One region of the Pseudoglutamicibacter albus genome, then DNA from elsewhere that is predicted to be linked to it. Evidence: riboswitches for the same ligand, from Rfam matches in the RefSeq annotation. Region 1 holds a riboswitch; each other region holds the start of a gene.
What was found. Region 1 has a riboswitch for S-adenosylmethionine ahead of J2S67_RS08610 (acyl-CoA dehydrogenase family protein). Riboswitches for the same ligand answer to the same signal wherever they lie in the genome.
Positions count from the first base shown of each region.

Region 2: linked by a shared signal. The riboswitch ahead of J2S67_RS02085 (O-acetylhomoserine aminocarboxypropyltransferase/cysteine synthase family protein) and the one ahead of J2S67_RS08610 (acyl-CoA dehydrogenase family protein) in region 1 are both predicted to bind S-adenosylmethionine.
Region 3: linked by a shared signal. The riboswitch ahead of J2S67_RS00090 (LLM class flavin-dependent oxidoreductase) and the one ahead of J2S67_RS08610 (acyl-CoA dehydrogenase family protein) in region 1 are both predicted to bind S-adenosylmethionine.
Region 4: linked by a shared signal. The riboswitch ahead of J2S67_RS00060 (O-acetylhomoserine aminocarboxypropyltransferase/cysteine synthase family protein) and the one ahead of J2S67_RS08610 (acyl-CoA dehydrogenase family protein) in region 1 are both predicted to bind S-adenosylmethionine.

Region 1 is NZ_JAVDXX010000001.1:1,938,685-1,945,850, reverse strand. It holds gene J2S67_RS08615 (LLM class flavin-dependent oxidoreductase) at 1-1,375, opposite strand, end outside; gene J2S67_RS08610 (acyl-CoA dehydrogenase family protein) at 1,365-2,789, opposite strand; SAM riboswitch class I at 2,799-2,885, opposite strand; gene J2S67_RS08605 (MarR family winged helix-turn-helix transcriptional regulator) at 3,051-3,578, opposite strand; gene J2S67_RS08600 (SDR family NAD(P)-dependent oxidoreductase) at 3,836-4,765, shown strand; gene J2S67_RS08595 (amidohydrolase family protein) at 4,924-5,787, shown strand; gene J2S67_RS08590 (acyl-CoA dehydrogenase family protein) at 5,789-6,985, shown strand; gene J2S67_RS08585 (MaoC family dehydratase) at 7,059-7,166, shown strand, end outside.
Region 2 is NZ_JAVDXX010000001.1:483,033-490,198, reverse strand. It holds gene metX (homoserine O-acetyltransferase MetX) at 1-355, opposite strand, end outside; gene J2S67_RS02085 (O-acetylhomoserine aminocarboxypropyltransferase/cysteine synthase family protein) at 421-1,752, opposite strand; SAM riboswitch class IV at 1,841-1,956, opposite strand; gene J2S67_RS02080 (VOC family protein) at 2,092-2,733, shown strand; gene J2S67_RS02075 (CPBP family intramembrane glutamic endopeptidase) at 2,776-3,603, opposite strand; gene J2S67_RS02070 (phosphotransferase family protein) at 3,634-4,542, shown strand; gene J2S67_RS02065 (hypothetical protein) at 4,585-4,776, opposite strand; gene tpx (thiol peroxidase) at 4,927-5,421, opposite strand; gene J2S67_RS02055 (ribokinase) at 5,592-6,485, opposite strand; gene gatB (Asp-tRNA(Asn)/Glu-tRNA(Gln) amidotransferase subunit GatB) at 6,713-7,166, opposite strand, start outside.
Region 3 is NZ_JAVDXX010000001.1:17,649-24,814, forward strand. It holds gene J2S67_RS00080 (amino acid permease) at 1-56, opposite strand, end outside; gene acs (acetate--CoA ligase) at 243-2,285, opposite strand; SAM riboswitch class I at 2,294-2,391, opposite strand; SAM riboswitch class I at 2,733-2,846, shown strand; gene J2S67_RS00090 (LLM class flavin-dependent oxidoreductase) at 2,877-4,307, shown strand; gene purL (phosphoribosylformylglycinamidine synthase subunit PurL) at 4,491-6,797, opposite strand; gene purQ (phosphoribosylformylglycinamidine synthase subunit PurQ) at 6,794-7,166, opposite strand, start outside.
Region 4 is NZ_JAVDXX010000001.1:7,370-14,535, reverse strand. It holds gene J2S67_RS00070 (M20 metallopeptidase family protein) at 1-570, opposite strand, end outside; gene J2S67_RS00065 (histidine phosphatase family protein) at 647-1,306, opposite strand; SAM riboswitch class I at 1,400-1,504, shown strand; gene J2S67_RS00060 (O-acetylhomoserine aminocarboxypropyltransferase/cysteine synthase family protein) at 1,517-2,845, shown strand; gene J2S67_RS00055 (CoA-binding protein) at 2,845-3,357, shown strand; gene J2S67_RS00050 (magnesium and cobalt transport protein CorA) at 3,522-4,628, shown strand; gene J2S67_RS00045 (carbon-nitrogen hydrolase family protein) at 4,671-5,471, opposite strand; gene J2S67_RS00040 (adenylosuccinate synthase) at 5,617-6,918, opposite strand; gene J2S67_RS00035 (MFS transporter) at 7,078-7,166, opposite strand, start outside.

The DNA.
Region 1 (7,166 bases):
GCGAATCAGGCAACCAATCCTGCCCCGTCACCGAGGCACGCAACGTCACGGGCTCTGCCGCCGCTCCGGCAGCAGCATCGGCCGCTCCGGCACCGGCATCGGCGGCCTCGCCCGCATCAGCCAACAGACCACGGCGCCTCAGCTCGGGGCTCACGTATTCAGCGAACCGTTCAAGATCAGCCGGCCGCACGCCACTGCACACGTTGAAGCCATCCACACCGGAAGCCGCTTGCCACCCCTCCAACTGATCCGCAACGCTCTCGGGGCCACCCACAATCACAGGGCCGCGGCCACCCAACGTCACGAACGCGGCAATGTCGCGCACGGTCCACTCGCGCGCTGTGTCGCCAGAGGTCACCGAACGCAGGGCGGACTGGTTCGCTTCCGTCTCAACCTCAGCCAACGGAGCATCGGGATCCAGTCCGGCCAAGTCAACGCCGGTCCAGCCCGCGAACAGAGCCAAAGCCCCCTCGACGTCGACATACTGCTGATAGGACTCGAAGCGGCGCTGCGCCTCCTCGTCGTCCGCGCCCGTCACCACGGTGGCCATCGCGAACGTGCGCACCGCATCGGCGGGCCGGCCCGCGACCTCAAGCGCCTCATGTAAGCGGTCAATATAACCGCGCACGACACTTGGCTCAGAACCGATCATGAACACGGCCTCAGCGTTCTCGGCACCAAAACGCAAGCCCCGCGCCGAGGCACCCGCCTGGAACAAGAACGGCGTCCGCTGCGGCCCCGGATGCGTCAACAACGCACCATCAACCGAGAAATACTCGCCCTTATGCTCAGCCTTCCGAACACCCGCCGGATCCACGAATACACCCGCATCGGCATCCTTGAGCACCGAACCCGGAGCGAAACTGCCCTCGAACAGCTTGTACATAACATCCATGTACTCGTCCGCGCGGTCGTAACGCTCATCGTGCGGTAGCTGCCGCTCCAAACCGAGGTTCCGGGCAGCGGAATCCTGATACGAGGTCACAATGTTCCAGCCAACCCGGCCACCCGTCAGGTGGTCCAGGCTCGCGAACCGGCGCGCCAACAGGAACGGGTCCTCATACGTGCAGGAAGCCGTCAATCCGAAACCGAGCCTGCGCGTCACCGCCGCCATTGCAGACACTGCAGCGAACGGATCCAGCAACGGAACCTGCACGCCGCGCTCATGCGAGACCGCGTCGCTTCCGCCGTACACGTCATAGGTTCCCAACACATCTGCCAAAAACAGTGCCGTGAAACCGCCGCGATCCAACGTCTGAGCCAGGTCGGTCCAGTAGCTCAACTGATCAAAGTTAGCCGCCCGAGACTCCGGATGCCGCCACAAACCAGGGGACTGATGCACCGGCGTGGCCATCTCAAACGCGTTAAGAAGCACGGGTCACCTCACCGATCGCGTTGAGGCCCTCCGGGACAGTCCCGTTGACCAGGTAGTCGCCGATGATCCGCTCACGGAACACAATCGGGTTATGCGTCGCGACGGTCTGTGCATTGCGCCAATGCCGGTCCAGGTTCTTCTCCCGCGACGTGTTCGAAGCGCCACCCGTGAGGAACAGTTCAGAGCAAATGCTGGTCACGATGCTCGGTACAGTCACGTGCGCGCGCTCAACAGCAAGCTCCGCCTCAGTCAGCAAGCGCTGCGCATCTGGATCTTCGAGCGAGAGCACACCCTCGGCAGCCTCGAGCCGCCGCGCGGCCTCAACCACAGCTGACTCCACCACGAAAGCCTGCGCCGAAAGCCGCCCCACAACTCCCAGAATCTGCGGATCCTCAGAGTGCGGAACACCCAAACCGGTGTTGAACGAACGCGTCCGCCGGTGCACGCCAGCCGCCGCATCGTTCACAACATTGCGGGCGATACCCGCCAACACGGCGAGCAAAACAATCTGGAACAGCGGCGCCTCAAACTGCGCCTCAGCGCTACCGGGAACACGGTTCAGAATGTGCTCGGGCGCTACACGCACATCGGTGAAACGCGTGGTTCCCGTACCGGTGAGGCTCTGACCGAAACCATTCCAGTCATCCTCAAGCTCAACACCCGGAGCCCGAGTGGAAACGACAGCGAACTGTCGACCCTCGGTCGGTGTTCCATCCGTATCAAGCAGCGTGGCCGAAACCCGGGTATGCGTCGCGTACGCGGTGCCAGTGCAGTAATACTTAGCGCCGTTGAGCACCCCAGTGCCGTCCGCCTGCACAGCCAACGTGGTGTTGAGCGTATTCAACGTATTCCCGCTCACCTCAGTGGACGCGTTACCCACAGTATCGCCAGCAAGGACCTTCGCGTACCAGAACTCGCGCGTCTGCTCATTCTGGTAGCGCAGCGTCTCCGCGAAACCTGCGTGCGAACGGTATTGATGCGCGATGTTCGGGTCAGCTGCCGCCAGGTCGATCAGCAACTGCACCCAGTCGGTGAAGCTCACGCCCGGGCCGCCGTACTCGGTAGGCACCCGCAGTACGGTGAAGCCGGCCCGGTTGAGTTCCGCGATCTCAACGAACGGCAAAACACGATGCGCCTCCCGCTCCGAAGCGCCGAGCGCGATGCGGTCAAAGATCGGCCCGAAATGCTCACGCAGCTCAGCCAGGCTTGGCTTGTGGCCGGCTTCCCACGGGGTGACCGGAGCATCCTGGGTGGTGACGTAACGAAGCCCTTCAGCGAAACTCAAGTCAGCCGAAGAAGCAGTGGTGCTGGTGTTGCTAGCGCCGCCAGTAGCAGCCGGGGTTCCAGCGTCAGTTCCGGCCGCATCGGCTACTGCTGCAGGGTGGGCAGGGGTGTGCGTGGACAACGATGACACAGTTATTCCTTTCCATCGTTCCTGGCGGGAGCACCGTGTACAAACCGGTTGCTGCGACGTCAACGAGCCAGGTCTCTCAGTCGCTCTGGATGGGTTACAAGCATCATTTTTATAGCCCGCCCCCGAGCCATGTCAACCGCCCGCAGGCCTGTTTGTGTCATAAATCGACAAAAAGAATCGCCCTGCGCCAGCGGCTGCTTGCCCCGTGCCTACGGATGCCCGCCCTGCATCGCAGGCGCCGCGGGGGCGTTTCAGGCGGGATTAGAAGGCGACTTTCTCCAGCAGCCGGCTCAGCTCGTGCCGCTCGTCGGAGGTGAGCGCGGCGAGCACCACGTCGTCGGAGGCCATGGTCAGCGCGCGTGCCCTCCGGTAGGCATCCTGCCCTTGCGGTGTGGCGATGACGATCCGGGAACGACGGTCACGCGGATCCACCTGGCGCTCGACCCATCCCCGCTTCTCCAGGAAGTCCACCAGGTTCACTATCTGGCTTGGGTCCAGGCTCAGGAAGTCGCCGAGTTCGCGCTGGGACGGGTTCACGTCCGCGGCGGCCAGGGCCAGCACGGAGTACTGGCGGACCTTCAATCCCATCTCCTCCTGCAGGACGCGGTTGGCGTGGCTGTGGCCGATGCTGCGCAGCCGGGCCGCCAGGAACTGGACCTGGCCGGCGAGCTCTGACGACGTGAACTCCGCCATACGCTCGGCCGCAAGCGCTGTGGAGGGGGCGGGGAAGCGCTGGGCGGCCTCGGCCGGGTTCACTGCGGCTCCGGAGGTGTCCTTTGTGGTCGTCATGTGCTTGCTTCCTTGGTCCGTGTACTCGAGGGAGTGATCCGGCTGATCTTGCCCATATAGAGGCTTGTCCCTTGCAGAGGATCGTACTCGAAATGCAAGCCTCGAAAAATAATTGACAATTTCAATTATATGTACTGTCATGGTTCTTGTGTGGTGAACGCCACACCAGGGCCATCCGAGAGTATCCGCCGCGAGGCGGCACGCAGGCTCTCAGACCAGAACAGACATCTAGCACGTCACCACCGAAGGAGAACCCCATGTCCCTCGACGGCAAGGTAGCCATCGTCACCGGCTCGGGCGCAGGCCTGGGCCTCGCCTACGCCCAGGAGCTCGCCCGCCAGGGAGCCTCCGTGGTTATTAACGACGTCAACCAGGAGACCGCGGACGCTGCTGTCGCCTCCATCACCGAAGCCGGCGGCAAAGCCGTGGCCGCCGTGGTCCCTGTTGGCACCAGCGAGGCCGCCGACCAGCTGGTCAAGACCGCCGTAGACACCTTCGGTGGACTGGACATCCTGGTGAATAACGCCGGCATCCTGCGGGATAAGTCCTTGCTGAAGATGACTGACGAGGACTTCGACCTGGTCATCGGCGTCCACCTCAAGGGCACCTTCACCTGCGTCCGCGCCGCCTACGCCTACTTCAAGGAGAACGGCGTGGCTGGCCGCATCGTCTGCATCGGCTCGCCGACCGGCCAGCGGGGCAACTTCGGCCAGACCAACTACGCCGCAGCCAAGGCGGGCATCGTCGGTATGGTCCGCACGTGGGCCCTCGAGATGAAGCGGGCCGGAGTGATGGTCAACGCCGTCATCCCAGTGGCGGCCACCGCCATGACCAAGACCGTCCCTTACTTCCAGAAGGCCGTCGAGGCGGACGAGCGCGGCGAGGCCATGCCGTCCTTCTTCCGCCATGACCTCGGCTTCGGAACCGCCGACGACGTCGCCGGCCTGATCGCTTTCCTTTCCTCCCCGGAGGCCGAGGGCATCACCGGCCAGGCCATTGGCGTCGGTGGCGATCGCCTGCAGGTCTGGTCCCACCCAGAGCCAGTGGCCACCGAGTACCACGAGGGCGGCTGGGACTACGCCACCATGCAGACCCAGGGCGCCGAGCTGGTCAAGGGCAACCTCCAGGAAGTCGGCGAGAAGATGCCTCCGCTGCCTGCTGAGCTCGAGCCCGAGCAGAAGAACTAAGGACAAGCACGATGACCGAAACCCAGGACACGGCTCCGCAGGGGCCAGCCCACGGGAACGACAGCGGCGCCCCTGCCCCCGCCTCAACCTCTGCTCCCGGCCCCGCCCCAGTCCGCTACGAGCTGGGGGTGGACGCCTCGGCCATCGAGGCCGTGGACATGCACGTGCACCTCGAGGTGGACTCGTGCGGCCACAAGGCGCTTCCGGAGGACTTCTTCGAGGCCTCCGCGAAGTACTTCAAGTCCGCGGAGCGGACCCCAAGTGTGGACACCATCGCGGAGACCTACCGCCAACGCCGGATGGCCGCGGTCGTCTTCACCGTGGACGCGCGCACCCAGTTTGGCCACAAGCCGAACTCCATCGATGACCTCGTGGCCGGCTGCGCCCGGAACAACGACGTCCTCATCCCGTTCGGCTCCGTGGATCCCCGCACCGGGGTGGACGCGTTGGCGGAGGCCACCCGCCAGGCCGAGGAGCTCGGAGTGCGCGGCTTCAAGTTCCACCCGTCTGTGCAGGGCTTCGACCCCTCGGACCGTGAGTACTACCCGCTCTGGGAGCGGCTCCAGGAGCTGGGGTTGCCCATGGTCTCCCACACCGGGCAGAACGGCATGGGCGCAGGCCTGCCCGGCGGGCGCGGCATCAAGCTGAAGTACTCCAATCCGCTGCTGCTGGACGACGTCGCCGCCGACTTCCCAGACCTGCAGATCATCATGGCCCACCCCTCGGTGCCTTGGCAGGATGAGGCGAACTCGATCGCGACCCACAAGGCCAACGTGCACATCGACCTCTCCGGCTGGTCCCCGAAGTACTTCCCGGAGTCCCTGGTCCGCCAGTCGAATAACGTACTGGCTCGCAAGGTGCTCTTCGGAACCGACTTCCCGCTGATCACCCCGGACAAGTGGCTGGCCGCCTTCGCGGAGCTGCCGCTCAAGGACGAGGTTCGGCCTTGGATCCTCAAGGACAACGCGGTGCGCCTACTGGGTCTGGACCGCGGGGCCGCGACCGAGACGAAGGAGGACTGAGATGGCTGAACCAGTGACCGGAAGCATCATCCCATCCGACTTCTATGGCTACGCCGAGCGGCTGACTGAGGCCGAGCGCGCCGTCATCCTGGACCTCCGGGAACGGCTCGAGACCACGGTGAAGCCGCTGGTCAACCCGGCCTGGGACGCTGCGGAGCTTCCCCAGGAGCTGGTGGACGCCGTCCGCGCGCTGCCGCTGATGGACCCGCCAGCCCTCAAGGAAGCTGGAGAGCCCATCCGTAGGATCCTGACCGGGTTCCGCAACTTCGAGCTGGCCCGCTGCGACATCAACGTCGGCACCCTGTATAACGCGCACGCCGGCCTGTTCCGCACGGCCTGCACCCTGGGCGGCGGGGAACAGCAGGCGAAGGAGCTGGATGCGAAGATCCTCGACTACTCGCTGACTGGCGTGTTCGGGCTGACCGAGCCCGACCACGGCTCCGATGTGGCCGGCGGACTCGCCACGACCGCGACCTATGATCCGGAGACGGACACCTGGGTGATCGACGGCGCCAAGCGCTGGATCGGCGGGGCGACCATCTCGGACGTCGTCGCGACCTTCGCCCGCGACACCGCCGATGGCCAGGTCAAGTGCTTCCTGGTTCCGCGGGACGCCGAAGGGGTGAGCATGTCGATCATCCCGAACAAGGCCTCCCTGCGCATCATGCAGAACGCCCACATCGAGTACCGCGGCGTACGCGTACCCGCCTCGGCCCGTCTGGAGGGGATCAACTCTTTCAAGGATGTGGCGCGTTGTCTGCGGGCCATGCGTTCGGATGTGGCCTGGATGGCCGTGGGCGCCACCGCGGGCGCCTATGAGGCCGCGCTGCGTTATGTCCGCGAGCGGCAGCAGTTCGGCCAGCCGTTGGCCGGATTCCAGCTCATCCAGGAGAAGCTGGCCATCATGCTCGGCAACCTGACATCCTCGCTGGGCCTGATGGTCCAGCTCACGGAGCAAGAGGAGCAGGGGATCTACAAGGACGAGAACTCCGCCCTAGCCAAGATGATGACCTCCCTGCGTCTGCGCGAGACCGTGGCCCTGGCCCGCGAGGTCTGCGGCGGCAACGGAATCACCCTGGACACCGACGTGGCCCGCTTCCATGCGGACGCCGAAGCCGTCTACTCCTACGAAGGCACCCACGAGATCAACGCGCTGATCGTGGGCCGCGCCGTCACCGGCGTCAGCGCCTTCGTCTGATTCACCAGGCCAGCGGGACGCTGGCCCACCGATCTAACCACCCTTTCCACCCCTTCCCCGAGAGGACCGCATCATGACTGAGACCACCGCCCGCACCGTCGTCGACTTCGACGCCGTCAAGACCATGGCAGGCACCGAGCTGGGCGCCACCGAGTGGCGCGAGATCACCCAGGAGATGGTG
Region 2 (7,166 bases), 1.5 Mb from region 1:
GAACCACTGCGCAATACGTGGTGGTATCCACCGGCTTACCCGGGCCTACGACCTCGCGCCACCAACCAGGTTGCGGTGCGTCCGCATCGGTCACTGCCGCATCGTTAGCCGGCGCATCTTTAGCCGGCGCATCTTTAGCCGGCGTTCCGTCGGCTGCGTGGGTGTCGCCGGTCAGCGCGTGCAAAACGAGGACCGCATTACTGCGCTCAGCGTTGAGCTCGCCGAAAACCTCGTACGCGATATGGGTTTGGGGAAGGTGCCCGCCTGTCTCTAGATCCAGCGGGCCCAGCGGGAGGATCTTCACATCGCTCTCGGGAGCGTTGTGTTGTGAGTGTTCTCGTACATCCAACGTCATAACGCTGCTTTCGCTTCGTGAGTTTCTATCGCTTCCGTTGCCACATGCCAATGTCCCGGCGCTAGTTAGGCGCGGGCGGCGTGGAAGGCGTCGAAACCCTTCTGCAGGTCGGCGATGATGTCATCCACGTGTTCAAGGCCCACTGAGAGGCGTACTGTGCCTGGGCCCACGCCGGCGGCTCGCTTCTCTTCCGGAGACAGCTGGGAGTGGGTTGTGGATGATGGATGCGCCACGAGCGAGCGGACGTCACCGAGGTTGGCTACAAGCGAGTGCAGCTCGAGCGCGTCCACGAAGGCGCGGGCCGCCTCCTCGTTGTCTTCAGCTCCCTTGATCTCGAAGGAGACGATCGCGCCCACTCCTTCGGGCGCGTAGTGGCGGCCGCGCTCGTACCACGGGCAGGATTCCAAGCCGGCGTAGATGGTCGCGGAGACGTCATCGCGCGCTTCGAGCCATTGAGCGACCTTCTGCGCGTTTTCGATGTGCCTCTCAACACGCAGGGATAGCGTTTCGAGGCCTTGGGCGATCAGGAAGGAGTTCATCGGGGAGATCGCAGCACCGGTGTCACGCAGCAGCTGCACGCGGACCTTCAGGATGTAGGAGAGATTCGCACCCAGTGGCGAGCCGACACCCATATCGCGGCCGTAAACGATGCCGTGATAGGACTCATCCGGCTGGTTGAAACCCGGGAAGCGCTCCGGGTGCTGGGTGTAGTCGAAGTTTCCTGAGTCAATAATGACCCCGCCCATCGCGGTTCCGTGGCCGCACAGGTACTTGGTTGCGGAGTGAACCACGACGTCGGCGCCCCATTCGATCGGGCGCAGCGAGTACGGGGTTGCCAGCGTGTTGTCAATGATGAGCGGTACGCCTGCCTCATCGTGTGCAATCGCGGCGATGTTTTCGATGTCGAACACGTCTTGGCGTGGGTTACCGATGGTCTCGCCGAAGAACGCTTTGGTGTTCGGCTTGATCGCCCCGCGCCATGCATCCAGGTCGTCTGGATCTTCCACGAACGTGACCTCGACGCCGAGCTTAGGCAGAGTGTGCTTGAAGAGGTTCTGCGTCCCGCCATAGAGGGATGGCGATGCGACGATGTGATCGCCGGCTTCTGCAACGTTGAGGATCGCGTAGCTCGTAGCGGCCATTCCGGAGGCGACAAACAGCGCGCCGACGCCGCCTTCGAGGCTTGCCATGCGGTTCTCGATGACCTCGGTGGTCGGGTTGCCTAAGCGCGTATAGATAGGCCCCAGCTCGCTCAGTGCGAAGCGGTTGGCAGCAGCCTCGGTGTCCGGGAAAACATATGCGTTGGTCAGGTGGATCGGTAATGCTTGCGAACCCGTGGTCGGGTCTGGTGTCTGACCGGCGTGGATCTGACGAGTTTCGAACTTTTGTTGCGACATTTACAGTGCACCCCTTGATTCATAGGAGGGGCTTGCCCGCATACACCGGTTGAATTGACGTAACGTCCGCCCGGATACGGGCGGGCAGAGCCCGCGCTTGCCACAGCGGCATTCCCGTGTGACCAGGTCCTCACCCGGGGCACCCCGCCGCGGACGGAGGGTTGCCGGCCAGCAAACCGGGGTTTTGCACTGGCACTCATGACCTTGGCAATTAGCCTACAACACGCCAACCCACTGGCACCACATAACGCCCACCACACCCGGTGTGATCCACAGGCCGGACTTCAACTTAGGTAAACCTAAGTAGAGATGTGGCTCACACAGTGTCAGATTTAACCCATGAAGCTCGATCACGTTTCTTACGCTTGCGGGCCAGAAGGCCTCATCACCACCGCAGACCGTATCGCCGATCAGCTCGGGCTCCGGTACGTCAAAGGAGGCGTGCACCCACGCTTCGGAACACGCAACGTGTTCTTCCCCCTCCACAACCACCAGTACCTCGAAGTCGTTGAGGTACTAGACCACCCGGCCACTCTCCAGCAGCCGTTCAGGAAGGCAGTACGCGCCCGAAGTGAGATGGGTGGCGGATGGATGGGCTGGGTCGTCTCAGTAGAGGACCTCACACCTATCGAGGAGCGCCTGCAACGCGGCGCGGTCCCCGGTTCGCGTAAGTTCCCCGACGGGCGAGAGCTCACGTGGCGCCAGATCGGCATCAACGGGCTCATCGCAGACCCTCAGCTTCCCTACTTCCTCCGCTGGGACGAGAGCTTCGAGGACCTGCACCCATCCCGGGCTGAAGAGCCACACGGTGAAATCGTGGAACTCACGATCTCCGGTAACCGCGAACGCATCGACGAATGGCTCGGCCACCCAGGTGAAGACTTCAAGGGCGAGGTCACATTCAACTTCACCTCCCCCTCCGGGATGCCGGGCCTGCAGTCAGTCACGCTGAAGACCCCGAAGGGCCTCGTAACCCTCTAACAGCGTTGGCCCGGCGGGAGCTGACAGGGCCGACGGCGCGGGCTAGCTACCGTACCCGAACCATGCCGCGAGCAGCGGGTAGCCCACAAACGCGACCGCATCGAGTAAGAAGTGCGCCCAGATGAGCGGCATGATGCGGCATTTGTGCAGGTAGTAGAGCCCAAAGATCACGCCCATCGCTACGTTGCCGATGAACGGCCCGACGCCTTGGTAGAGGTGGTAGGAGCCACGCACTACGGCGCAGAAGATGATGATCGCGGCGGGCGTCCATTTCAGTGTTGCGAGCCGCTCATGCAGGTAGGCGAGCACCACGATCTCTTCAAGTAACCCGTTCTTGAGTGCGGCCAACAGCAACACGGGTACGCTCCACCACGCATCCGGCAGGCCCGAGGTCGTGATAGCAGTCGCGACACCGAGCGCCCTGCCCACCGCGTATACCGCGAGGGTTCCTACGCCGATGAGCACGAAGAATGCGAAACCCACTGCGGCGTCGCTACCGCATCGTTGACCGTCGATGCCCCACCTGCGCCAAGGCTTATTGCCCGGCCAGCGTGAAACAAGGTAGATCACGAGCGCTACCGGGGCAAGCGCAAAGAAGATGCCGGCAAGCTGATACAGCAGATCAATCCACTCACGCGTGCTAGTTGAGGTGTTGAGGGCCGCAGTCCCGGAGGAGATGGGGCCGCGCGTGATGGTGTCGAGCAAGTCGATGAGCGCATACACCCCGGATTTGCCCAAAGAGAGCGCTAGGACGATGCCGATCTCCCACCCCAGGGCCTTTCGCGAGGGCGCCCCCAGCTCGCCCAGGCCGGGCGTCTTCGCTGAGCCGTCACCGTCTGGGGTGTGTGCGTGTGGGGATTGGGCACTCATGCATCCGATTATGCTCGGTAGGCTGGATGCATGGCCAGGCAACCCACGAGCGAAGAAGTTGAACGCGCCAACGCTTTATACCCTGCCGCGGATTGGGTTTCTGGCCGGGTTGAGGAATCTGGGAAGTCGAACCTGGTTCTCATCCCGGCAGACCCGGTTCCTGAGGTTGTGTTCCGGATGGCCCGGACTCGTGAGGAGGCGCTCGCCCAAGCCCGCCGTGCCGCGTTAGCAGATGCGCTTGCCCCGCATGTTCCGTGGCTCGTCCCTGAATCCCGCTCCCCGATCGATTCCGCCGGCGGGATCATCCAACGTTTCATCCCCGGTGCCGCCCACCCGCTACACCAAGGCGACCCTGCAGCGTTGGGGCGGATTATTACCGACCTGCAGGCGGTTCCGTTGAGCGCCTACGAAGGCCTGGTTGGCGCGCCCTGGGAGGCAGAACCTCAATGGACCCAGGCCCGCGCCGATGCCGCGATCGATGCGCTTGAGCCCGATGTGCGGGCAAGTGCCGCTACCGTGTTAGCTACTCTGGGTGAGATGGAGCAAGCCATGGGATCCGCGGTGGGCCAAGGCGCCGCTCTTCGCGGTTCACTCCGGCGTGGTTTAGTGCATGGGGACTTAGCGGGCCGGAATATGCACTGGCGTGATGGCGAGCTGATCGGGATCCTCGACTGGGACAAAGCATCCTTGTGGGACCCGGCGATCAATCTGGCGCATCTATCGCTGTGGCACGGCCAAGACGTGATCGACCCGTCAGCCCCGGATGAGTTCTTCGCGGCTCGAGCCCACGTGTGGAACGGGTCATTGGCGTTGACTCGCGTGGCTGACGCCGCACTGCGCGGTGGAGTGAAAACCTGGGGCCGGCTTTTGAGGAAAACCCAGCCGCGCATCATGAGGGCCGCTCAAGCCGCACACGTATGCCGCGAGCTGCTCCAGTAATCCCCTGAGGCTCATACTGTGGGGCTCATACTGTGGAGCTCGCTAGTTCGAGCGGTAGGTCCGCACGCCCGGTTTCTTTGGCGGTTCAATAGGCCAGAACGCTACAACCGCCCACCAGGATGCGATCATCAACACGACCGTGATACCGATGATGAGGCTCACGTTAGGGACAAAGAAGAGCAGATACGCGACGATCACGGCACCAAACAGTGCGCCGAAAAATTTGTTGTCCATCGTTGTCGGTGTTCACGTTCATCTCCGGAGATTACTTGCCGCATCCGGCTGAGCTGTTGAAGGCCCGCCCAGTTCTGTTAGATGAGCACTGCTGCGTGGATGCGCGAAACGCCCGGGGTCTGTGACCCCGGGCGCCAGCACGTGTGTGGTTTAGAGGACGTTGAGGACCTCGTCGTACGCTGGTTCCTCGCCCACGCTTGGGGTCAGGGAGGAGTAGAGCACGGTGCCGTCCGTGTCGATCACGATGACGCCGCGAGCCATGAGGCCCTTCATTGGCCCGTCTGCGAACTTGATGCCGTAGTCCTCGCCGAAGCTCGAACGGAATGCCGAGGTCGCAACAACGTTGTCGATGCCTTCAGCACCGCAGAAGCGGCCGAGCGCGAACGGAAGGTCCATGGACACAGTCACAACAACCGTGTTCTCAAGGCCCGCTGCACGCTTATTGAATTCGCGAACGGACTGGGCGCACACCCCGGTATCGATCGACGGGAACACGTTCAACACAACGCGCTTGCCTGCGTAATCCTTGAGGGTTACGTCTTCAAGGTCGGTGTTGACGGTAGTGAACTCTGGGGCGGCCTTACCTACAGCGGGGAGGTCGCCAACCGTGTTGAGGGTCTTACCTTGGAACTCGATAGTAGCCATAGCCTTATCCTTTCAGAGGTGCCCCAGCATTTGGCAAGGGTTTAGCCTCAGGCTTAGCCAACAGCGGACATCAGCGCCACGCTTCCGGCGCTTGCGGACGGGCAGCGTCTGCGGACGGGCAGCGTCTGCGGACGGGCAGCCTTTCCGGATGGGCGAGGTCAGCGGTTCTGTCAGCGTACTGGCAACACGCCGTAGGATGCTTGGGCTCCGGGACGGGTCACGGTGTCGGCGGCGTAACGGCTTGCGTAGGAGGCCGCTTCGGCGAGGCTGTCCCCTGCCGCGAGCCGCGCAGCAAGCGCCCCGACATACGCGTCCCCGGCACCGGTGGTGTCAACGGGTTTCACGGTGTGAGCTGGGATCTTGTGTTCGCCGGTCTCGTCCATCACGTGTGAACCGCTTGCGCCCAGGGTCATGACCACCGAACGCACTCCGGCGGCTTTGAGCTCACGGACGATCTCCTTATCGCTCAGCCCCTCAGGGTCGCCGCCAAGCATCTTCAGCGCCCCTGCGCCCTCGTGTTCGTTGACGACCAACGGGTCAGCCCGCAAGATCAGATCAGCCGGGACGTCGATGACGGGTGCGAGGTTGAAAACCACCCGGTCCTCGGCCGCCGCGAAGGCAGCCTGGATTCCCGTGACCGGGATTTCACCTTGCAACACAACCACACCTTCAACAGCGTGGGCGCGTGCCTGCACGGCCCCTGCATCAAGGTGCTGATTAGCGCCGGCGATCACGATGATCGTGTTTTCTGCCCCGTGGTCCACCGTGATGATCGCGGTTCCTGTTGGTTCGTCTTCACGCACGAGCACGTGGCTCAAGTCAACACCATCCGCTGTGAGCAGTTCGTGGGCCTCCCGCGCGGCATCGTCGCTTCCGATGGCAGTGATGAACCGGACGCGGGCGCCAGCTCGCGAGGCCGCGAGCGCTTGGTTTCCGCCCTTGCCACCAGGGGAATGCACGAGTGTACGCCCTAGGAGGGTCTCACCTGGCCCCGGTAGGCGGTGCACGGTAGCGGTGATGTCCAGGTTGGTGGACCCCACAACGGTGACGGTTGGCTTACTCATGCGCGCTCTCCTTGCGTGATGCGCTCTACGTTGCGTGATGCTCGAAACTGCATCGTGTGTGACACTGACGCGGTGTATGAACGGCGCCATGTAGGAACTGGCGCGGTGTATGAAGTGGCAGGCTGTTTAAAGTGGCAGGCTGTTTAAAGTGGCAGGGCGTTAACCGCTGGTCCCCGCCTCGTGGTGAGGACCAACGGTCACCATCCCGAGACGGGGAGCAAGCGAGGCTAGTTGATCTTCTCGAGGATGATCTCGCGGACTCGGCCTGGATCAGCCTGACCGCGGGTCGCCTTCATGATCGGGCCCATGAGGGCGCCGATGACCTTCTGGTTGCCAGCCTTGATCTTTTCGACCACGTCCGGGTTATCCGCCATCGCTTGTTCGACGGCTTCGGTCAACGCGCCGTCATCAGATACGACGGCCAGTCCACGCTTCTCAACGATCTCGGCCGGGCTGCCTTCACCGTCAGCGACGTGTGTGAGGACCTGGCGGGCGATCTTGTTGTTGATCTTCTTCTCAGCGATGAGGTTTTCGATCTCCACGACGTGAGCCGGGGTGATACCGGTTTCGGTGACGTCCTTCTCCGCTTCGTTAGCGATGCGAGAGATCTCACCCATCCACCATTTACGTGCAGCTGATGCGCTCGCGCCGGCTTTCTCGGTCTCTTCGATCGTGTCGATG
Region 3 (7,166 bases), 1.9 Mb from region 1:
GTGCCGCTACTGGAACCCGTGCCGCTGCCGGAAGCCGTGTCTTTGCTAGAACGCATGCATCGAGACTAGGACGATGCGTGACCCAATGCACATTCGCGATAAGGCTTGGGCGAGCCGGCCGCCTAAGCCTGGACGAACTGACTTCAAATCAACTCAAAGTACGCATTTTCTCTTGCGGGCACGGCCTCCTGCTGTAGCCGCGGGTAAGTTCCCCGGTTGGTACGGCCTAGCTGCGGATACAGCTAGCCGCGGGCGGCGGCGAGCACGTCCGGGATGCATTCTTCGTTGCGCAGGCTCGTGGTGTCGCCGAGTGTTTCGCCGGTGTAGGCCTGGGTGAGGATGCGGCGCATGATCTTGCCGGAGCGGGTTTTCGGTACGTCGGGCACGAGGATGATGCGGGCCGGTTTCGCGATGGGCCCGATCTCCTTGGTCACGGTGGCGCGTAGCCGCTGCGCGAACTCGGCGACGGCCTCCTCGCTCGCGTCAGCGCCGAGCAGGGCCTGATCGCCGGGGACCACGAACGCAACCGCGGCGTGGCCGGTCTTCGCATCAGGTACCGGGCATACGCCGGCTTCCACAACGCCCGGGTCGGTCACGAGCGCAGACTCGATTTCGATGGTTGAGAGCCTGTGGCCCGAAATGTTGATGACGTCATCGGTACGGCCGAGGATCCAGGTGTCGCCGTCGGCATCGACTTTCGCGCCGTCGCCTGCGCTGAACCAACCGTATGTGGCGTAGGCCTTCCAATAAGAGGTGTACCAGCGTTCCGGGTTGCCCCACACGGTGCGCGCCATCGAGGGCGGGAACTGGGTGAGCACGATGTTGCCTTGGGTTCCAGCCGGTGTCGGGTTGCCCTCGTCGTCGACAACCGCGGTCGCTACCCCTGGCATGTCGCGGCCTACGCTGCCGGGCTTGACGGTGGTTGCCCCGGGTAGGGGAGTGAGGATGGTGGAGCCAGTTTCTGACTGCCACCAGGTATCGACCATGCTGATGCCGCGCTCGGGTTCCCCGGTTTCGGGGTTGGCGGGCTGGTAGGTGTCGCGGCCGATCTGTTCGCGTAGCCACCGCGCTGCTTCAGGGTTGACGGCTTCACCTACGGTTCCGCCGAGGCGGATGCTCGAGAGATCGTATTCGTCGGGGATCCCTTCAGGGAACCAGCCCATGAGCGAACGCACGAGCGTTGGCGCGGTGTAGTAGGAGGTCACACCATAACGCTGGATGACTTCGAAGTGCCGGCCCGGGTGCGGGGCGTTGGGTACGCCTTCGTAGATGACTTGGGTCGCGCCGGCCCCGAGCGGCCCATAGATCTCGTAGGTGTGGGCGGTGACCCACGCGAGATCTGCAGTGCACCAATGCACATCGCCCGCGCGTTGAGCTGGGTCCGGGTGGGCGAAAATCTGGTTATAGGTCGCTACAGCACCGGTGAGGTAGCCGCCGGTCGTGTGCACCAGGCCCTTCGGTTTCCCGGTGGTCCCGGAGGTGTACATGATGAACAGCGGATTTTCCGCATCGAACGCTTCCGGTGTGTGCTGCCGTGGCTGGCGGGGCACAATCTGGTCCCACCAGATGTCACGGCCTTCGGTCCACGGGATGTCGCGGTGGCCGGTGCGGTCGATCACGAGCACATGCTCGAGCTGGTTCTCCCCGGATGCGGCCTCGTCCGCGATGTCCTTGACGGGCACGGCCTTGCCGCGGCGGTACTGGCCGTCGCTGGTGACCAGCAGCTTGGCGCGGGTGTCTTCAACACGGAAACGCAACGCTTCTGCGCTGAATCCGCCGAAAACAAGCGAGTGGATCGCGCCGATGCGTGCGCAAGCCAGCGTGATGATGATCGTCTCAACGAGCACCGGAAGATAGATCACGACGCGGTCGCCGCGGGCGATGCCCAGTTCCGTGAGCGCGTGGGCGGCTTGCGAGATTTCCTCGGTGAGTTCGCGGTAGGTGACGGTGCGACGGTCGCCGGGTTCACCTTCGAAGTAGAGCGCTACTTTGTCCCCGTTGCCTGCCGCTACGTGGCGGTCTGCGCAGTTGACAGCGGCGTTGAGCGTGCCTCCCGCGAACCAGGTTTGCTGCAGACCTTCCTGAGTTTCAGGGTTAGGCGGGGTTAGCGTGTGCACCGTATCCCACGGGGTCTCCCACGTGAGCTGGGCGGCCTGTTTGGCCCAGTACGCGCTGTGCTCTTCATCGCTAAGCAGCGCGTCATCGCTAGGCTGCGCGCTGCTGAGGTTTGCGTTGCTGAGCTGAGCCTGGGCGGCCTGGTGCGCGGGTGCGGACGTTGCGGTCATGCGTTGTCACTCCATCGATCCTGGCGTGAGCACCATGCCCGGTAAAAACCCGGGGTGGTTGCTGCGGCGTCATCGAGCCAGATCTCTCAGCCGCTCTGGATGGTTGTGCTGTCCATAGTGGGTGACGAAGGTGGTTGCACGCAAATCGGGTCAGCGTGTGTGTCATGTTGCTCAACACGCGCCACGCTTGAGGTAGCTGGCGTCTGATGCGGCGGGCGATCACCCCACCCATGATCCCGTTGATGATCAGCGCGATGATATCGACGGTAAAGAACACTTCTGGCCGCGCAAATTCCACGTCGCTGTAGCCCTTTCACCTGCAGAAACCCGTGTTATGGCATGGGGTAATACTTTCGCAGGTGTAGCCGCCGATGCGTGCCGTCATTCTTTGTCATCGGTCACGAGCGATTTGCGTGATGCCCATGGTGTGCCTCTATGCTGAATCCGTATCCATCCAGAGCGGCCGAGAGATCTGGCTCGATGACGCCGCAGCAACCATCCTGAAGGGTTCCGTAGCAGGAATCGTGAGGGAAAGGTGCTCCCGCCAGAAGACGATGGCGCAGCGTTTGAGGGCTGCGGGAAAGGGTTAACATGTCGTCTGAAAAACCGATTCTTCTCAACGCTTTCGCGATGAACACGATTGGCCACCAGTCCCCGGGTTTGTGGAAGCATCCGGAAGATACCTCGCGGGATTACAACAAGCTTTCGCACTGGGTTGAGCTTGCCAGGATCCTGGAGGAGGGCCGTTTTTCCGCCCTGTTTTTGGCGGACGTGATGGGTGTGTATGACGCCTATGCGAACTCCCCGGAGACCGCGTTGCGTTCCGGTGCGCAGATCCCGTTGGCTGACCCTGCAGTGATCGTGGCGGGGATGGCTGCGGCGACGAAGAACCTCGGTTTCGGTGTCACGGCGGGCACGGCATATGAGCATCCGGTGGGGCTTGCGCGCCGCATGGCGACCCTGGACCACATCACCGGCGGTCGAGTCGGCTGGAACGTTGTGACCGGCTACCTCGAGTCCGCGGCGAAGAACTTTGGCCAGACCCGCCAGATGGAGCACGACGAACGCTACGATCACGCGGATGAATATCTCGAGGTCGTGTATAAGCTGCTTGAGGGTTCGTGGGAGGACGATGCGGTTGTAGCTGACCGCGAATCTGGTTTGTTTGTTGACCCGGCTAAGGTGCACCCGATTGAACACGAGGGCAAGTGGTTCAACGTTCCAGGTATTGCGATCACGGAGCCTTCCCGTCAACGCACCCCGGTGATCTTCCAGGCTGGCGCGTCTTCGCGCGGTATGGCTTTCGCGGGGAAGCATGCTGAGGCTGTGTTCGTTTCGCAGGCAACCAAGGAAGGCCTCGCGAAGACCGTGAAGAAAATCCGCGAAGCAACCGTGGCGGCGGGCCGTAACGCTGATGACGTCAAGATTTTCGCGATGATCACCCCGGTCGTTGGCAAGACGAACGAGGAAGCGTGGGAGAAATTCCGCGAATACCAGTCTTATGCCGATGAACAGGGAGCGTTGGCGTTGCTCGCAGGCTGGACGGGCATCGACTTGTCCGAATACCCGCTTGATGCGGTGATCGGTGAAGACGTGGAGTCCAACGCGATCCAGTCCGCGGTGAACATGTTCCAGGCGGCTTCAGGTGATTCTGATAAGCCGTGGAACGTGGGCCAGTTGGCGCGCTACATCGGCGTGGGTGGTTTCGGTCCGGTTGCCGTGGGCACCGGCCGTGAAGTTGCCGAACAGTTCCATGAATGGGTGCGTGACACCGGGGTGGATGGCTTCAACGTCGCCTACGCGGTCAAGCCTGGCACGTTCCGTGACGTGGTGGACTATGTGATTCCAGAACTCGAAGCGCTCGGCGTGTACCCGAGCGCTGAGGAAGCCGCCGACGCCACAGTTGCGTGGGATGCCGACCGCCCAGTGGAGGACCAGACGGGTTCCTCCTTGCGCCACGCACTGTTTGGTCGCGGCGACCGGCTGCCGGAGAACCATCCGGGCGCGGCTGTGCGCCGCTAGGTTGCCACGCTGGCGGGCAGGAGACAGCGCCCGCTAGCCGGGGCAGGCCGTACATTTCACGGCCGCGAATACGACATGGCTGTGGGCGCCAGGATGAACCTGGCGCCCACAGCCATCTCTTGTTATCGAAGGTGCCTGCTAGCGGTGTGCTGTAGCCGTACGGCACACCGCTAGCAACAGGCGTTAGCCGAAGTGGCGTTGCATGGTTGTGCCCCAGCCTTCGCGGATTTCGTCGAGGGTTGCACAGAACTCGCCTTGAACTTCGATCGCGTGCGAGGAAGCGTCCACGACACCCAGGCGGACGTGGGCGAAGCCGCGTGCCGCGGCCATCGCGGTGAAACGTTCCTCCTCGGAACGCGGCAGGCACACCAGCGCGCGGGCCTGCGATTCTGAGAACAGAGCGGTGAAAGCGTCAATGCCGTCACGCTGTTTGAGCTCATCCAGGTTCACGCGCACACCGACGCCGTAGCGCATCGACATCTCGACCAGCCCGGCTGCGAGGCCGCCTTCGGAGAGGTCGTGGGCGGCATCGAACATGCCGTCGCGGGAACCAGAGACCAGAAGCTGGCCCAGGGTGCGTTCCGCATCGAGGTCGACCTTCGGCGGGATACCGCCGAGGTGGTCACGCATCGCGGCGAGCTCGGAGCCATCCAGCTCATCGCGGGTCACACCAAGCAAGTAGACCGCGTTGCCGTCGTGCTCTTCACGCCAACCCGAAACCGTGCGCGCGGTGACGTCATCGAAGCGACCCATCACGCCCACAACCGGGGTCGGGTGGATCGGGGTCTCGCCGGTCTGGTTGTAGAGCGAAACGTTACCGCCGGTCACCGGAACCTGGAGTGCAAGGCAGGCATCCGAAAGCCCCTCGATCGCCTGGACCAGCTGCCACATCACATTCGGGTCCTCAGGGGAACCGAAGTTCAAGCAGTCAGTCACAGCCATCGGGGTAGCGCCGGAGGTCGCGACGTTGCGGTACGCCTCGGCCAAAGCCAGCTGAGCGCCAGCGTAGGGGTCGAGGTAGGCGTAACGGCCGTTCGCATCCGTCGCGAAACCGACACCCATACCGGTGTTCTCGTCGACGCGGATCACGCCGGCGTCGTCAGGGGAAGCCAACGCTGTGTTGCCTCCAACGTTGGAATCGAACTGCTGGGTGACCCACGTCTTATCGCACAGGTTAGGCCGCGCCATGAGCTCCAGCATCGCCTGCTTGAGGTCCTCGCCCTGCTCCGGCAGGTTCTTAGCGGCCTCGGAGCCGCGGAACGAGTCAGCCTGCAACGCATCCTGGTAGTCAGGGCGGGCGTATGGGCGGTCGTATTCAGGTCCCTCTTCAGCGGCGGTCTGCGGATCGATGTCCACAATGACCTCGCCGTTCCACGTGATGATCAGACGGGGATCCTCGGTGATCTCACCGATCCAGGAGTATTCGACACCGTAGTGCTCCAGGACCTTCTCGAACGCCTCAGCGTTCTCAGGGGTTACCACGGCCATCATGCGTTCCTGAGATTCGGACATCAGGATTTCGGATGGGTTGAGGCTCGGATCACGCAACAGCACGTCCCTGAGCTCAACGTTCATGCCCACGCCACCGTTGGAGGCGAGCTCGCTGGTCGCACACGAAATACCGGCCGCGCCGAGGTCCTGGATCGCCACAACAAGCTCGTCACGGAATAAGTCGAGGCAGCATTCGATCAGGACCTTCTCAGCGAACGGGTCACCCACCTGGACCGCTGGGCGCTTGGATGGCTTGTCTTCCTCGAAGGACGCCGAAGCCAGAACGGAGGTTCCGCCGATGCCGTCGCCGCCGGTGCGCGCACCGAACAGGACCACACGGTTGCCTTCGCCTTTCGCGTTGGCGAGGTGGATGTCCTCGTGACGCATCACGCCCACAGCGAGTGCGTTGACGAGCGGATTGCCCTGATAGACGGGATCAAACACGGTTTCGCCGCCGATGTTCGGCAGACCAAGCGAGTTACCGTAGCCGCCGATGCCCGCGACAGCCCCGTGCACCACGCGGGCAGTGTCCGGATGATCGATCGCGCCGAAACGCAGCGGGTCCATGACCGCTACAGGGCGGGCACCCATCGAGATGATGTCGCGGACGATACCGCCGATGCCGGTTGCGGCACCCTGATACGGCTCAACATAGGAAGGTGAGTTGTGGGATTCGATCTTGAACGTCACAGCCCAGCCGTCACCGAGGTCGGTCACGCCAGCGTTCTGGCCCATACCAACCAGAGTGTGCTTCTTCATCTCATCGTCAACCTTCTTACCGAAGGAGCGGAGGTGAATCTTGGAGGACTTATAGGAGGCGTGCTCGGACCACATCACGGAATAGATCGCGAGCTCGGAATCCGTGGGGCGGCGGCCCAGGATCTTCTTGATGTCCTCGTATTCGTTTTCCTTCAGCCCCAGTTCAGCCCACGGCTGCTCAACGTCTGGGGTGGATTCGGCATCAGCGACGGTATCAAGGGTGAAATCTTGGGTGGTCACTTGGCGTCCTCCACAAAGTTGCTGATCAAGGAAGTGAACACGGTCAGGCCGTCACGGCCGCGGCCATCGTCTGGTCCGAAGCCCAGCTCGACTGCGTGCTCTGGGTGAGGCATCAGACCAACCACGTTCCCGGCCTCGTTCGTGATGCCGGCGATGCCGCGGCGGGAACCGTTCGGGTTCCAGCCCTCGTAACGGAACACCACGCGGCCCTCGGCTTCGAGCATGTCGAGGGTCGCCTCGTCTGCGACGTACTGGCCGTCCTGGTTCTTCAACGGATAGACCACGCTCTGGTTCTTCTCATACAGGCGGGTCCACTTGGTTTCGTTGTTCTCAATCGTCAACGGCTGATCGCGGCGAATGAACTTGAGG
Region 4 (7,166 bases), 1.9 Mb from region 1:
GTCGACCGGCTGGCCTGCGGCTTCGAGAAGGCCTTCTTCGATTATGATTTTCGCGCCGCCAGCGGTTTCTTCGGCAGGCTGAAACATGCCCACAACATCGGCGGTGAGTTCATCGCGGCGCTGTGCGAGATACAGCAGCGCGCCCACCAGGCCGGCGGTGTGCATGTCGTGGCCGCACGCATGCATCTTCCCGGTTTCGGTGGGCGAATATTCAAGCCCGGTTTCTTCGGTGACCGGTAGCGCGTCCATGTCTCCACGCAACAGGACTACGGGGCGGCGCGTACCTTCAGGTAGCGGAGCAGCACCACGCAGAACAGCGGTCACAGAGGACTGCGCCTTCCCGGTGTGCAGCTCGATCCCCTCGGTTCCCTCGAGCGCATCCAGCACCGCCGCCTGAGTGGTGGGTAGGTGCCGGTCCAGCTCGGGATTCGCGTGCAGATAGCGGCGCAACCGGACGATGTGCCCGTTGAGTTCCGCCGGGATCGGTTCTTGCGCCGCCGGATGTACCGCCGGAAGCTGTTGCCCCGGTGTTGACGTGTTTCTCGCTGATGTACTGGCGGTGCTCATCATGGGTGTCCTTGGCTTAGCTGGTGTCCGTGAACGGCGTCACAGTCAGTGTAGTGGGTGGCTGTGATGCAGCGCCGGGTTAGGAAAGTGCGCTGCGGATGTGGTGCAGGTGCGCTTCTTGGGCTGGGGTGAGGTAGCGGATGTCGCAGTTGCGCAAGCCCGGGTTGCTGATGTTCCACTCGTCCAAGGTGTTGAGCAGGCAGCGAGTGGTTGAGCCGTGGGATACGGCGATGATCCGCTTGCCCGGGTTGCGCTGGAGTGCTTCGGCGAGCGCTGTAGCACTACGGCGGCCGGCGTCTTTGGAGCTTTCGACTCCTTCGAGGATCCCGAGCTCTTTACCGCGGGCTTCGACCTCTTCGACGTTGGGGAGGTGCGCCGGGAAGAGGTAGGTGAAGGTGTCTTGGTCGATGTCGACGTAGGCACGACCTTCGTAGGGGCCGTAGGAGCGTTCTTTGAGCCCGGCGATGACGCGCGGCGCCTCAAGTCCGAGGTGTTCAGCGATGATCTCGGCGGTTTCGCGTGCCCTGAGCTGCGGGGAGGTGAGAATGACGTCCCACGGGCTACCCCATCGTGATGTCGCGTCAGCCGCCAGGGTTTCCGCCGCGGCGCGGGCTTGTTCGATGCCGGTCGCGTTGAGGGGGACGTCCGCGCTTCCTTGGAAGCGGCGTTCTTTATTCCAGTCTGTTTGCCCGTGGCGGACCAAAGCGAGAGACGGGACGTGGTGAGGGCTGGTGCTCATATCCCCAGCTTATGCCGGCCGCACTGTTCCCGGCGCGCCTTAGTACGTCACATGCGTTTGCCCTGGCTCGAGTCGAGTGCGCATAATGGTGGCTGACCATCTAGAGCGGTCGAGGGACCTGGCCCTGTGACGCCGCAGCAACCATCGACGCAGCACCACCGCTGCAGCGAATGGTGCTCATGCCGGGATCGATGGAGTTGAAGGAGTTCCATGTCTTCTGCCGACCGTCAATTCGGTTTCCGTACCCGTGCCCTGCATGCGGGTGCCACCCCTGATTCGGAGCACGGTTCGCGTGCCGTCCCGCTGTATAACACGACGTCTTTCGTGTTTGAAAACGCGGACGATGCGGCAACGCTGTTCGCGCTGCAGAAGTACGGGAACGTGTATTCGCGTATCGCTAACCCTACGGTTGCGGCGTTCGAGGAACGCGTCGCGTCCCTTGAGGGCGGTATCGGCGCGGTCGCGACGTCTTCGGGTATGGCCGCTGAGTTCATCACGTTCGCCGCGCTATGCCAGGCGGGCGATCACGTGGTCGCTTCCTCGAAGCTCTATGGCGGGACCGTGACGCAGCTGGATGTCACGCTGCGCCGATTCGGCGTGGAGACCACGTTCATCGACTCAACCGAGGTCGAGGACTTCGCGGCCGCGATCCAACCGAACACCAAGGTCCTCTACACCGAGGTGGTCGCCAACCCGTCCGGTGTGATCACCGACATCGAAGGTCTCGGCGCTCTCGCCCACGAACACGGGATCCCACTGGTTGTGGATTCGACCCTGACCCCGCCATATATTTTCCGTCCGCTGGAACACGGCGCGGACATCGTGATCCACTCGGCGACCAAGTTCCTGGGCGGCCACGGAACCACCCTGGGCGGCGTGGTCGTTGAATCAGGCCGTTTCAACTGGGGCAACGGCAACTTCCCGTCCATGACGGAACCGGTGCCTTCCTACGGCGACTTGTCGTGGTGGGGCAACTTCGGCGAGTACGGTTTCCTCACCAAGCTACGCAACGAACAGTTGCGTGACATCGGCGCATCGCTCGCCCCTCAGTCCGCGTGGCAGTTGCTCATCGGCATCGAAACCCTGCCGCAGCGTATGGATGCGCACATCGCCAACGCCCGTGAGGTCGCGCGTTGGCTGGCTAACGATGACCGCATCGAGTGGGTCTCCTACGCCGGCCTGGAAGACCACGCCTACCACGAACGCGGCAAGCAGCTCTTGCCGAACGGCGTGGGCTCCGTGTTCAGCTTTGGTCTCAAGGGTGGGCGCGACGTCGGGGCTGAGTTCATCGCGAACCTGCAGCTGGCCAGCCACCTAGCCAACATTGGTGACGCGAAGACCCTCGTGTTGCATCCGGCATCCACAACGCATCAGCAGCTAAGTAAAGAACAGCTGATTGCCGGCGGGATCGGCGAAGACCTGATCCGTATTTCGGTGGGCCTTGAGGATGTTGAGGACATCATCTGGGACCTCGACCAGGCCCTGGAAGCCGCCGTGAACGGTGCTAGTGACGGTGCTGCGAACGGGGAGGAAGCGTAATGAGCAACGAAACCACCACAACAGAGGCCAACAGCACGTGGGTTGGCCCATCAGCCCCGCAACGGTTGAACCTGCTGCGTGCCGCCAAGAGCATCGCGATCGTCGGCGCCTCCACCAACCCCGCGCGTGCCGCGTATTTCGTGGCGACCTACCTGCAGTCCTCCGCCCCCTACAAGCTGTACTTCATCAACCCGCGAGCCACTGAGCTGCTCGGGGAGCCCGTGTACCCGAGCCTCGATGACCTGCCAGAAGCGCCCGACATCGTGGTTGCATTCCGCCGTAACGAAGACCTCCCGAGCGTCGCTGAGGACGCCGTGCGTGTGGGCGCGAAGGTGTTCTGGGCACAGTTGGGCCTGTGGAACGAAGAAGCCGCGCGCATCGCTGAAGCCGGCGGGCTCGCCGCGGTCATGAACCGTTGCGTCAAAATCGAGCACGCACGCTTCCACGGCGGTCTCCACCTTGCAGGCTTCGACACCGGAGTCATCTCCTCCAAACGCCAACTGCGCGCATAACGGTTGCTGTTGCGTCGCTGCACAGCACGATCGCGCACCGATGCTTGAGGCGCCTGCGCGGCGCGGTGGCTACCGCGTGACCGTCTCACCGCGGCGCCGCGGGGTTGAATATCCTGCGCGTCGCGGTGGCCGGGAACGGGCGGAACTGGTGCCAGAATAGAGGCATGTCTGCTCGCAACAAGATCCGCTCCAAACTCGGCCTCCCCCTCGTTTCGGGACGTGCCAGTCATAAGCGAACCCCCGTTGCGCCGCCGACCCCGCACGTGGTGAAAGACAACATCCGCGCAGTCTCATTCGATAACGAAGGCGCGTTTCCGCTCACCGGCGGCCACACCATCGAAACAGCTGGCAGGTATTCGGAAGAACACCCTGACCAGGTCGTCGTGATCTCGATGGATAAGCCGACTGATCAGCAGATTGAAGACCTCGCAGAAGCCTGGGATCTTCACCCGCTGCTGCTCGAGGACCTGCAGGCCCCATCGCGGCGCGCTAAAGCCGAACGTCAAGGCGACACCCTATTCGTCGTGACTCACTCTGTTGCCTATCAAGATGACATCGAAGAGGTCGTCTTCGGCGAATTCAACCTGTTGATGCGAGGGAACCAGGTAGCGGTTTTGTGCCAGGATCAGGCCGCGGTGCGAGCCTGGCAGGCGAAAGGTTTCCGGCTCGAACACCGCTTCGGCGAACAGAACGAGCTACTCAAGCACGGCCCGGAAGCCGTGCTGCATGCAGTGCTCGATGCGGTCGTGGACGGATACGGCCCCGTGCTGCGTGGCCTCGAGACTGACAAAGAAGAGATTGAACGCCAGGTGTTCTCGGGTGACCCGGCGGCTGCCGAGCGTATTTACCGTTTGTCGCGCGAGATCATCGAGCTGCGCCAAATGTCCAACGGGTTAGCGACCGTGATCCGCCGCCTGTTGATCGGAACCACCCGCTACGGGACCGACACCGAGTTGCGTATGTACCTCGATGACGTCTCTGATCATCTCTCCCAGATCATCCCCGACATCGCCGAACTACGGGATGCGCTGAATCAGATCCTGCAGGTCAACGCGACGCTCGTCTCTCAACGGCAAAACGAAGACATGAAGAAGATCTCCGGGTGGGCGGCTATCATCTTTGCGCCCACGCTCATCGGTGCGATCTACGGCATGAACTTCACCAACATGCCCGAACTCGAATGGACCTACGGCTACCCGCTCGCGCTCGCGGCTATGTTCGGATTCGCTCTGTTCCTGTTCATCGTCTTCAAAAAGAAAGACTGGATGTAGCGGCGCTGGCTAGCCCTGCCGCGGCTAGCCCGCGGTCAGCGATCAAGCCTTTGGCGCCTCGACCCCTACGCGGCGGTTCTGAAGAACCGGCAGGTATTCTCGCACGCTCTTGACCTTCTTGCGGCCCACTTTGCCTGTGACCAAACCGAATGGCTCGTCCTCAAGATAAGCGACAGGCTGGGCCAGCGGATCCAGGATGACCGAGTAGCCGATCGTCTGGTTCGAGGCCGTACCGGCAGCCGCAACCCATACCGTGTTCTCCACAGCGCGGGCCTTCAGTAGCGTCTGCCAGTGGTCGATCTTGTTCTCGCCCTTATACCAAGCCGCTGGAACCAACAGGACATCAGCGCCAGCCAACGCAAGGTTGCGCGCGAGCTCGGGGAAACGCACGTCGTAGCACGTCATCATCCCGAACGTCAGGTTCCCGTACGTGAACGTAGCGACCTGGTTGGGGTCGCCTGCAGAAATACGGTTCGATTCCTTGAACGTGAATGCGTCATATAAGTGGATCTTGCGGTACGTCTCAAGCTCCTGGCCATTCGCATCCACTGCAAGGACCGTGTTGTACGGCTTGCCGGTTTCGTTCGGCTCATAGCCGCCCACCACAACCGCGATGCTGTGGCTCGCCGCAATCAAACCGACCTGGCGGGCGAAACGCTCCCACCCCTTCTCAACAAGCCCAGCGAAATCATCGCCAGCCTGGACCAGCGAAAGCATCGATTCCTCAGGGAACACGATCATGTCCGCCTTCTCAGAGGCGGCCTGCCGCGCCAACTTATCCAACGTTTCGAGGTTTTCGAAGACATCGGCGGTCGGGCTGAACTGGCCAAGGGAAATCTTCATCGCGTTCTCCTTGCTGTCTGCAACAAGCGGTGTGAGCCCTACTCTACACACCTTCGGATAAAGCACAGCGTGCATAGAAACAAGGTTCTATGCACGCTGGCTTCAGATGCTACTAGCGGTCTCTTTCAAGGCCGGATGAGTGAGCTCAGTTGTCTTCAACCGGGCCGATCAGATCCCGCACCACGATGCTCGCGTCACGGTCCGGGCCCACCCCGATCGCGGAGAAGCGGCAACCCGACATCGCTTCGAGCGCTTCAACGTATTTGCGGGCGTTTTCCGGCAGGTCATCGAGGCTCCGGGCCCCTGAGATGTCTTCGGTCCAGCCGTCAAAGTATTCATAGATCGGCTTGGCGTGGTGGAACTCGGACTGCGTCATCGGGACCTCGTCGTGGCGCACCCCGTCCACGTCGTAGGCGACGCACACCGGGATCTTCTCGATGCCCGTCAGAACGTCAAGCTTGGTCAAGAAGTAGTCGGTGAAACCGTTGACGCGGGACGCGTAGCGAGCCATAACCGCGTCATACCAGCCGGTGCGGCGCGGACGGCCCGTGTTGACGCCGAACTCGCCACCCACAGTGCGTAGGCGCTCGCCCATATCGTCGAACAGTTCGGTCGGGAACGGGCCAGCACCCACGCGGGTGGTGTAGGCCTTGATGATGCCGATCGAGCGCTGGATGCGGGTCGGGCCGATGCCCGCACCCACCGATGCGCCGCCGGCGGTCGGGTTCGATGAGGTCACGAACGGGTAGGTCCCGTGGTCCACATCCAAGAAGGTGGCCTGCCCGCCCTCCATGAGCACGACCTTGCCCTCATCGAGCGCCTTGTTGACTTCCAGCTCAGCGTCGATCACCATCGGGCGCAAACGGTCAGCGAAGCTCAAGAAGTAGTCAACAACCTCTTCGACTGTCACGGCACGGCGGTTATAGACCTTGACTAAGAGTTCGTTCTTCTGCCGCAGTGAGCCCTCGATCTTCTGGCGCAGGATCGATTCGTCGAAAATGTCCTGGACACGGATGCCGAGGCGGCCGATCTTATCCATGTAGGTCGGGCCGATGCCGCGGCCGGTGGTGCCGATCGCGCGCTTACCCAAGAAACGTTCGGTGACCTTATCGAGTGTCTGGTGATACGGGGCCACCAAGTGAGCGTTCGCAGAAACACGCAGCCGGGACGTGTCAGCGCCGCGAGCCTCAAGCGCGTCGATCTCCTCGAAGAGGGCCTCAAGGTTCACAACACAACCGTTCCCCAGAACAGGGATCACATTCGGGGCCAAAATACCGGCCGGGATGAGCTTGAGCTCATACTTTTCACCACCCACCACAACAGTGTGGCCCGCGTTGTTACCGCCATTCGGTTTCACAACGTAATCAACACGACCACCAAGAAGGTCGGTTGCTTTGCCCTTGCCTTCATCGCCCCACTGGGCGCCAACAATAACGACGGCCGGCATGCATCTACTCCTCGCGCACTGTCTCCTAGTGCGTGCTCTAGTGCGTTGGCAGGGAAACACCCCCATCACCGGGGCCCGCTTCAAGCGAACCCGCCATCTCAAGGCACGATGCCGCAAGCAATCCGGCTTTGTGGCGCGTGCTTTCCCGCGATGAGGGCCTTACTTGCTGATTCTATCAATCCGGCCCCCACACAGCTTGAGCGCGGAGACCAACGTCAGCACAGCAAATAGTGAACCCATCACCGCAA